Regions from separate parts of the Sporomusa sphaeroides DSM 2875 genome, predicted to be linked through region 3. Evidence: riboswitches for the same ligand, from Rfam matches in the RefSeq annotation. Region 3 holds a riboswitch; each other region holds the start of a gene.

Region 1 (3,282 bases), 510 kb from region 3:
AGTTCGTGTAGTTTTGCCGGTAATTCCAGCGCCTTATTGAGCTGCTGCACCAACTGGATGAAGCGTTTTGCAGCGGCTTCTGCCGGTAAGCCTGTGGTGTCAATCCCGGCGGCGCGGGCCAGATCAGCATACCTGGTTACGGCTGCCGGCAGGTTGAATTCCATGACGGCAGGCAATAAGATGGCATTGCATAAACCATGCGGCAGGTTATAGAACCCGCCAAGCTGGTGGGCAAGTGCATGGACATACCCTAAGCTGGCATTGTTAAAGGCAATACCTGCCAGATATTCGGCATAGACCATGGCTTCCCTGGAGGGTAAGTCATGGCCGCTTTGGTAGGCGGTCACTAAATTGGCGCTGATTAATTCCACGGCTTTAACGGCTTTGCAATCGGTTACCGGGGTAGCATTGGTGGAAACATAGGCTTCAATGGCATGCGTCAGGGCATCCATACCGGTTGCGGCCGTTAGACCGGGAGGCATGTCCAGCATAAGTTCGGCGTCACTGACAGCAATAATGGGGGTAACATGCCAATCATTGATAGTCATTTTTACATGCCGCTCTTCATCGGTAATGACACAAAAGCGGGTTAATTCACTGCCGGTACCGGCAGTGGTATTGATAGCAATAAGGGGGGCGGACCGCTTGGCGGATTTGTTGAGACCTTCATAGTGGGCAATTTCGCCGCCATTGGCAGCTAATAGCGCAATGGCTTTGGCGCAGTCATGAGGAGAACCGCCGCCAAAAGAAATCAAAAAGTCGCAGCCGTTATCCCGGAACAGTTTTAACCCGTAATTTACCTGAGCTACCGTAGGATTAGGTGAAACGTCTTTATAGATTATGTAAAAAATACCTTCGGCATCAAGTAATGCCAGCAGCTTGTCAATCAGCCCGGTTTCAACGAGTGTTTTGTCGCTGACAATCAGTGCTTTTCTAAACAGCATAGGTTTAATGTAACCGGCAATCCGTTCTGTGCAGCCTGTGCCCAAAATACTAATGGGTGTCATAAAATATTCATGGATTTTTTGCACGGCAACGGCCTCCCCTTGCTCTGTAATTTTCTAAAACGATACCATCATTTTGCTGTTTGTGCAAGCTTGTGAAGGACAGGCAGCGAAAGGACCGCAAAAAAATGACATACTATGACGAGGGATAACTATTTTGGCAGGCAAATGCCTGCGGCAGCGCTTTTGTTTGCCGGACAACCGGACAGGCCGGGACAGCGGGGGAAAATAGAACTATTTTGACTAAATGCTTTAACATCTTGCGAACCCTGCATATACTGACAGGAGAATGGTTTTGACTGTAGAAGTGTGCAAAAAAAGTAGATGGATAATTGCATATCTGCCACCATACAGGTGCCTCTTAGCAGTAAGAGGAGAATAGGGAAGCTCGGAAGGATGCACAATCCTTAAACGACGCGGTCGCGCCACTGTAATCGGGGAGGAACACCCAAACCAAGCCACCGGTAATCGGGAAGGCCAGGGGTTCTGATTATCCGTAAGCCAGGAGACCTGCCTGTTTTGGCTGTTATTTACCTCCGCGCCAGAGGTAGTACCGGAAGGACAGGATTTTATGAAAGTAAAACCCAGCCCTTTGGGGCTGGGTTTTTAATTTAAATGCTGGAGGTTATAAGGCGTGCATCAGCGGTTCTTCCGGATAAGTATAAAATGAGGGGGCGTAAGTATGGATTATCGGGCTAAAGTAGACAATTTAATCAATGGTGCGGCAAAGCCGCCGGATAGCCTGGGACTATTGGAGAAGCTGTTTAAAAAACTGTTGCTTGCATGGGGGACCATGCATCCGGAAATAAAACCATATCACTTGATTTTTGCTGCCGACAACGGCGTGGTGGAAGAGGGGGTAGTGGACTTTCCCAGTGAGATTACTTACCTGCAAGCGCAAAATATGGTGGATGGCCGGGCGGCGATCAGTTGTTTTTGCCAGGCCAATCATGTTCCGTATTCGGTAATTGATATCGGCATCAACAATACAAAAACAGCAGGCATATACCGGCGGGTGGCGCCGGGAACCAGGAATTTTATGAAAACAGAAGCCATGACTCAAGCCGAATTTGACGAGGCCTGGCGGGTTGGCGAGGAAATGGCGGGGTATGCTATTGATACTCAGGGTGCTAATTTAGTATCCTTTGGTGAAATGGGGATTGGCAATACCACTACGTCCTCAGCCGTACTGCATGCAATGACCGGGATACTCCCTGAGTTTGTTGTCGGTTATGGTGCCAGCGCTCCGACTACCGATATGTTAAAGCGAAAATGCGTGGTTGTGGCCAAAGGAGTTGAGCGTCACCGGGAAACCTTCTGCAGGATTGAAGATATCCTGCGGTGTGTGGGCGGTTTTGATATTGTCGCTATCTGTGCCGGGATGACAGAGTGCGCCAGGCGCAAGATTCCGTTTGTTATCGATGGCTTTATCACCGCGGTAGCCTTTGCCTGTGCTTCCCGGATAAATCGAGAAGTGGAAGCCTATGGCCTGCCTTCTCATATGTCCAAAGAGCCGGGCATGGGCTATGCCCTGCTGTTAGGCAATATTTTGGCCGATGATGTGCCAATTCGAGCCAACATGGCTTTAGGGGAGGGGACGGGAGCTGTTTTAATGGTCTCAATGCTCAGGACGATGGCGTATACCATGTATACTATGGCCAGGCTTGCCGATTTTGCGGTCAGCAACCCGGATTCGCAGCATTTGACGGCCATATGATATTATTTTTGGTGGAGCACTGTCAATTTATAGCAGGAATTGACAGTGCTAATAGCCAAAATATCCCCTTATCAGGAAAATTACAATGCTGATTTCTTTTATGCTATCTATAGTTTGGGTAGGGGGGATGTTTTGTGCATAACGGCAAACGGTTTAGCCTTGACGAGATTATTAATGTTCAGAGCCTGCAGGAGATACAAAATAAATTTTCGGAAGCCACCGGTATCGCTGCTGTTACTGTTGATGCAAACGGTGCACCTGTAACCAAACCCAGCAAATTTACTGATTTTTGCTGTTATGTTCGTTCCTTTCCCGACGGGTTTGAGCGGTGCAAGGCTTGTGATGACCGGGGCGGACGCAACGCTATGGAACAGCAGCGGCCGGTTGTGTATCATTGTCACAGCGGTTTAACCGATTTTGCCGCTCCCATTATCGTCCAAAACGAATATGTAGGGGCATTACTGGCAGGCCAGGTTGTATTACCCAATCCGGATTTTGATGCCAAGCAGGAAATGTTCAACCAGCTCTTACCTCTGGGCATGGATAAAGAGATTCTATCCC
Region 2 (3,282 bases), 1.4 Mb from region 3:
TTCCGGCGATAGCCGTACCGGGCGCTGATACCGCTGGCCCAGCTGCCATACTTGGCCGAGTTGGCGCTGTCGCTGTCATGAAACCGGTAGTCGTTTTCGATCTTCGTCATCCGGGCAGCGAGATCCAGATAGCGGCCGCTGTGACCGGTCCAGGAGGCATAGGCGCCCATGCTCGTGCCGGTCAGGTCTCCCCGGCCGGTAGCATAACCGGCATCGGCACTTGTCCGGCCAAACATTACGCCGTAGTACAGGGTCCCGTTATAGAAGTCGCCCTCCCGCTCCTTGTCAAGCCCGGCCTGCAGCCCGTCATAGCTTTGGCTGAAGCCGCGCCCGTACGCGCCGCGGCTGTTCAGTTTTCCCCGGAAGCTATGGGCCCAGACGCCTTCGCTTACCGGCCTGTCCGCCGCACCGGCAAGGGACGGCGCGCCTGTATTGCCGAGATGACGGGCATGCAGTTCATCCATACGGGTGAAGAGATTGCCCTCTTCGATGCGCCAGATATTGCGAAAAGCCAGTTGGGCGTCACTGGCCATCTTGCCGGATTCGGAGATGACACCGGTATTGTAGGACTTTACCCCCAGCAGGATCGCTTTGCCGGGCTGCAGGTTGTTCCAGTCAATAACCGGCACCAGTTCGTAAATCCGCAGCGGGCCGTCGATAAGTGATGCCTGCCCCAGCACATTAACCTGATTGTAAGCAGTGCTGCCGGCCGCGCTGAGGTCAACAACCATATAGTTGTACTTATAAGCAGGCGTGGTCATTTCTATTGGCCGCATGAAAACCCCGCCCGCGCCGCGTACTATGGTCTTATAATTGGGATCATAGGCAGACTGAACATAGATGGTGCCGCTGCCGGTCAGCTGTTTAACGGTAACACCGCCTATCTGGATGGTTCCGCCCGTGCTTTTGACATGGGTATTAATGCGCAAAACAACGTCACCGGACAGATTCAGTTTTTCCACAGTCAGGGCTATGGGCTTTATACTGGCCTCCTTAGCAGGCGTGGGTTCCTGATATCCCTGGCTGTTGCCCTTCCAGGCCAGGTCAAGCATACTGCCGCCCGCCAGCGTAAGCTCGGCGGCAGTTATATACGAGGCCCTGGCCGGCACATCCATCGGCCGCCATCTTTCGCCTGCCAGCAGCACAATCGTCGCATTGTACCTTTTAGGGTTAGTCGGAAGAGTCCCGGCGCCACCCATGGTGGCTGTCGATTCGTAGGTATTATAGCCGTCGACCTCTCCTGTTGCCGTCCACGTGCCGTCTGCCGGCGTTGTAAACGCAGCCGCCGTATGGATAAATGACGCAGCCAGATTCAGCGCCAGCAGCCATCCCAGGCTGAGTACCACGCATTTGGCGCCGCGCACGCCGCTGCTGTAGCGGACCGATTTCATCCGGCCGGTGTTTTTCGCCAGTTCGGACACCACCTGCCAGCAGGCGCGTGCCCGGTTCCAAATGATTTTGTAGATGTGGTTCAAAAGCGATCATTCCTTTATCCCGTTCTTTCCTCTCTGCATAGTAGACACTAAAAAAAAAAACACTCCCCTTTGGGAAGTGCTTATGCCAAATTGACGTTATTTTCCGAAAATACTGCATAATCGCCTCCCTGTCACGCGCAGGTACAACGGTGATTGCCGAACAGGCAGTTCTCCTGACTCCGGTTCATCGCTGTCCCGCGCCTTCCCAGAGCTTGACGCTCCAGTGGCCAATATGCAAGACTACTCCCCGTTACAGTGGCGGGACCGTGCCGGTATTTCACCGGACTTCCCTATTAAGCCCTTGCGGGCACCTGTCCCAAGATATTCTGTTGTTCTGTGGTTTAATCTATGAAGCATAGCTCAGGATTATTACTTTTTCCTATTCCCTCCTTCCCCTCGGCAACGGCAAAAGTTTTCCTACAAACTCTGCATAACTTCACCGCTGCAATGATTTGTCACATTTTCTCAACCCCTGCATTGAAGCCAGCTGCCAACTGTGAGCAATGCAGGGCGACACCAAATTCGTGTCTTTGAGACACGAATTTAGGCATACTTTACCCTTGGTTAGCGGCTTAATAAGGTTAAGTCCGTTATCTAAACTTCTCTTTTATATGCCCCCTTTCTGTAGAACAGACCTCAAGTAGGAAAATTGTTGACAAAACACTTTACTCCCAAATATAGGCACCCCCATTTTCCATTTAAATCATATCATGCCGTCATTTTGCCGTCAATATGCCTTTTCTATTTCTTTTAATATACATTTATTGTAATTACATTTCTATGGAGGGAATTACCGTGTCATCAAATACATCTAAGTTTACACTTCGTATCGATCAACATATACTTGAAAAGTTTCGCTATATTGCTGACAATAATTTCAGAACAGTTAATAAGGAACTAGAAATGATTATAAAAGCTCATATAGCCGCCTATGAGACCAAAAATGGGGCGATTAAGGTTGATTTAAACACAAAATAAATTCCTGCGGCTTTTTCCTTTTAAAGGTATTATCGGCTTATTTTTAACGGAACGTTCACGAGGAATTTAATCCACTGCCTTTAACATTGAAGCCAGCCACCAACTGCGCTATAATGGAGACAATCGTATGTGGAACACACCCCTGTTTTCCGTTCGATTGTCTCCATCAGCAGCAGTTGTTTTGTCGTGGTATCGAGCAACTAGTGTCCTTCAGACACATTCTCGGGCATGCTTTGCCCTTGTTTAGCATCTTACAGCTGTAAGCTTGCTGTTTCGAGTCGCTCTTTTACCTACCTCCTTTCAGTATATAAAAATCAAACAGGAACAATTTGTTCCTATTATATAGGAACATTTAGTTCCTGTCAATATTTTCAGGAGCGTTTTTATGAGTTTTTCGCATCGAATAAAAGAATTAAGACAAAAACATAACGTATCTCAACAAGAATTAGCCGATTTACTAGGAGTGTCCACTCGCGCCTGGAGATTTTACGAATCAGGCGAAAGGGAACCCAATATGGCCAGACTTATTTTACTCGCAGACTATTTCGATGTGTCTCTAGATTATCTGGTCGGTAGATTAGATAAAGCAGAGGATAACTGACGGAAATGTCAGAGACGGGATTATTATTCAAATTCAATGTATCTCTCAATTACTTAGTTGGACGGTCCAATAATCCGTGAAGGCTTGAATAGATAAATACTGAAGCAAGGTACTGTAATTTTTAAAAACCGTCTAAAGCCATTGGATGCTTTAGACGGTTTTTTTACGCAAGCAGAATGCCACATAATATATGTTCCCATAGACTTATTGCATTGACATAACGTGTTA
Region 3 (3,282 bases):
ACTTCGTACTCGGGAAATTCTGCTTTTATTTTGGTTTCAACAGCTTCAATGGTTGTCTTTAAGGTTTCAGGATACGTAGTACCAAAGCTTACAACTAAAATAGCCTTTTTGCCTGCCTGAGCCGGTGCAGCCGCTGCCAGTGACGGAACCAGACTTACGCAGCCAAATACAGCCAGCATGCACAGGGTGGTGATAATCGAATAGATGTTTTTCATTGGCCAAAAACAACTCCTTCATATTTTTTGAGTACCGGACACGCCTTCGTTACCAGGATGATGGGAGCAGCCTGTGATTAAAACAGCAAACCTCTCAACCGTAGCGGTGAGAGGTTTGAACAGTAGCCCGAACAGAAAGCTCCTGGTGTGTAAACCAGGAGCGAATTAGCCAGTTACGCCATAAAAGCGCCTACTATAATCCCCTCCCCATACCTCGTGGGTAACAAACGGCGATTGTCAGATAGGCAGTTCTCCTGACTCCGGATCATAGCCTGCTTAAACCTTCCCAGAAAATACATCCCAGTGGTATATCTTAAGCCTGCTCCCCGTTACAGTGGCGGGACCGCGCCGGCATTTAACCGGTCTTCCCTATTAAGCCTGTAAGGCACCTATCTCTAACATATGTAGTTTTCTTATGAAATTAGCATAACACTGCAGGAAGTGATTGTCAATCCATATTAAGCTGAATCGTATCTACTATATCACGATAAATCAGCTGAATATTGTAATCACCGATACCATAATGCGGATATTTCTCGTTTATTTCTTTTATTACAAACGGTTTATCTTTGTTTTCTTTAACCATTTTTGTTATGGCTAACCGAATATCACTATTAGCGGAAATATAGTTTGTGTACAAGTTAATTCCTGCGTTTAATTCTGCAAAAACCGGATACTTTTCTCTTGCTGGCCATCTTTGCAAGAGAACCTCCCGGTATATCTCGTAATATCCCGCAGGGTTAATTTGATAGGATATAAGTATTATGTCCTGCAAACTATCATATTGCCAAAAATCGTGCCGGATAATATGCAAATGCACTTCCCCCTGATAGTTGCTGGCATCCAGATAGGCGCACAAGGTTAAAATATTCATCTGACAAAACATATCGGCATCAAACCATAATATAATCTCCGAATACGAGTGACTTAATAATGCCTCTAGTTCTGTCACCGTCAATTCGTTATAGCGCTCATAATCAACCTGTAAGGTTTCTGCCCGTAATTGAAAGAATTCCTCACTAAAAATTGTCTCCGCGCATTTCCCGGTAATCATGGATTCATTAAACGCAATAATCTTCTGGCCTGAAATGCCTTTAGTCTCTAAATAGGATTTCAGTATTGAGCCGTTAGCAATATGTAAAATCATACTACACATCCCTCTTATATTATCTGATATCAACCGGTTTATGCGAAATTAGCAACCGCTTTTAGTGTTTCTACTTTCCTTATATAACTGACAAATTGCCGGCACAGCCACGGATCAAACCGTGTCCCGGCGCAGGTTTCCACTGCTTGCAACGCCTGGCGGCCGCTTAGATTATTCGTTCCTTGCCTGTTTGTCATCTCATCGAAAGCATCGCAGATAGAAAGCATTCTGCTTAAAAAGGGAATTTCGGCTTCTTTCAGGCCTTCCGGATATCCTGTTCCATCATACCGTTCATGGTGATAACGAACAATAGGACTTATTTCCTTCAGCCCCACACTATTAAGGATGACCCAGCCATATACCGTATGAAGTTTGTGCATATCCTGTTCGTCGTCTGATAATGGTTCAAGTTTATTAAATACATTGCCAGGCAGGCACAATCTGCCGATATCATGCATTAAGCCACAATAATATGCTATTTGTATTTTTTTATCGGAAAACCCCATACAATCCGCCCATTCCAGCATGTGCATACCAACACTTTGACAATGCCTCAATGTAGCGGGGTCATAGTTGTGAAAAAGTTCCATTAACTTTTCAATTCTCCTCATTGGTATCCTCCTTGTTTATAAACCGTCTTAGTCAGTCAAAACCGTTAAAGCGAAGGGCAGGACCCACGACAGTGATGGGAGCATTACGCTATTATCTCCCGCTGCAATATTGCGGCATCCCCTGGAAAGCTGCGAGCCATAACACAAAAGTCTCCCTGCTGAAAGGCAGGGAGACAGACAAAACAGTAGCTATACCGATAAAATTCCGGCGTATAACATACGCCGGGACAAAATAAGCACAAGCCAAACTGCTGCGCTAATCCCCTCCCCATCGCTCGTGGATAAAACGGTGATTATCATATAGGCAGTTCTCCTGGCTCTGGATCATCGCTGGCTCAGGCCTTCCCAAGAGTGACATTTTTTGAGTTTGCTCCCCATTACAGTGGCGGGACCGCGCCGGTATTGCACCGGCTTATCTATTAAGCCTCGCAGGCACCTATACTGTCATATTAAGTTTTCCCGGTGTATTCAACTGCTCTTGCCACGCTATTGGTTGTTGAATACAATTTTTATGTTAAAGTATAATTGTAAAAAATTAGGGCCAAATTGGCCCGCGCGCCAGCGGCGCAAAAGTTCGAAAGGAGCGTTTTGAGAAGAATGTCCTGAAGAAATATTAAAACTCCCAACCGTTGAAAAGCTGGGAGTAATAATCAGTAGACTAATAGAAAGCTCCTGGTTTATATACCAGGAGCGAATTAATCAGCTACGCCATAGAAGCGTCTACTGTAATCCCCTCCCCATACCTCGTGGGTGAAAAACGGTGATTGTCAGACAGGCAGTTCTCCTGACTCCGGATCATGGCTTGCTTAAACCTTCCCAGGAAATACATCCCAGTGGTATAACTTAAGCTTACTCCCCGTTACAGTGGCGGGACCGCGCCGGCTTCTAACCGGACTTCCCTATTAAGCCCCTAAGGGCACCTATCTCGAAATATTTAGTTTATCCTTGCTATGCATATGACTATACCATATCCGGAAATACCTGTCAATACCGCCCTGACAAACAGTCATTTAAGAATTCATTTATATTAAATCAACCAGGGGTACTCTTGACGGCAATCAACCACATAATCAAGATATACCGTATTGTCTTTAATCTTGTAAATAAAGAGGTAACGTTTGTCCACAAGCAGTTTCCTATAGACATTTGCGATCAATAAGTCATGCCCCATGTTCGGGAAACTTTTGCAAGAATTTTGCAGATTCAATTATACCTAGTCTTAGCTTATCCGCTGCCTGGGAACTAACTTGAGCGACAAAACGGACATGCTGCACAAGCATTTCCCCCGTTCGCTCCGAGAAAATGACCC

What was found. Region 3 has a riboswitch for cobalamin ahead of SPSPH_RS03155 (HD-GYP domain-containing protein). Riboswitches for the same ligand answer to the same signal wherever they lie in the genome.
Region 1: linked by a shared signal. The riboswitch ahead of SPSPH_RS05255 (nicotinate-nucleotide--dimethylbenzimidazole phosphoribosyltransferase) and the one ahead of SPSPH_RS03155 (HD-GYP domain-containing protein) in region 3 are both predicted to bind cobalamin.
Region 2: linked by a shared signal. The riboswitch ahead of SPSPH_RS19585 (TonB-dependent receptor domain-containing protein) and the one ahead of SPSPH_RS03155 (HD-GYP domain-containing protein) in region 3 are both predicted to bind cobalamin.

The regions. Positions count from the first base shown of each region.
Region 1 is NZ_CP146991.1:1,210,338-1,213,619, forward strand. It holds gene SPSPH_RS05250 (iron-containing alcohol dehydrogenase) at 1-1,007, opposite strand, end outside; cobalamin riboswitch at 1,340-1,536, shown strand; gene SPSPH_RS05255 (nicotinate-nucleotide--dimethylbenzimidazole phosphoribosyltransferase) at 1,687-2,721, shown strand; gene SPSPH_RS05260 (sensor histidine kinase) at 2,856-3,282, shown strand, end outside.
Region 2 is NZ_CP146991.1:4,251,059-4,254,340, forward strand. It holds gene SPSPH_RS19585 (TonB-dependent receptor domain-containing protein) at 1-1,475, opposite strand, end outside; cobalamin riboswitch at 1,622-1,805, opposite strand; gene SPSPH_RS19590 (Arc family DNA-binding protein) at 2,271-2,453, shown strand; gene SPSPH_RS19595 (helix-turn-helix domain-containing protein) at 2,839-3,054, shown strand.
Region 3 is NZ_CP146991.1:695,639-698,920, reverse strand. It holds gene SPSPH_RS03165 (sirohydrochlorin cobaltochelatase) at 1-215, opposite strand, end outside; cobalamin riboswitch at 443-623, opposite strand; gene SPSPH_RS03160 (hypothetical protein) at 664-1,362, opposite strand; gene SPSPH_RS03155 (HD-GYP domain-containing protein) at 1,401-1,973, opposite strand; cobalamin riboswitch at 2,260-2,428, opposite strand; cobalamin riboswitch at 2,731-2,912, opposite strand.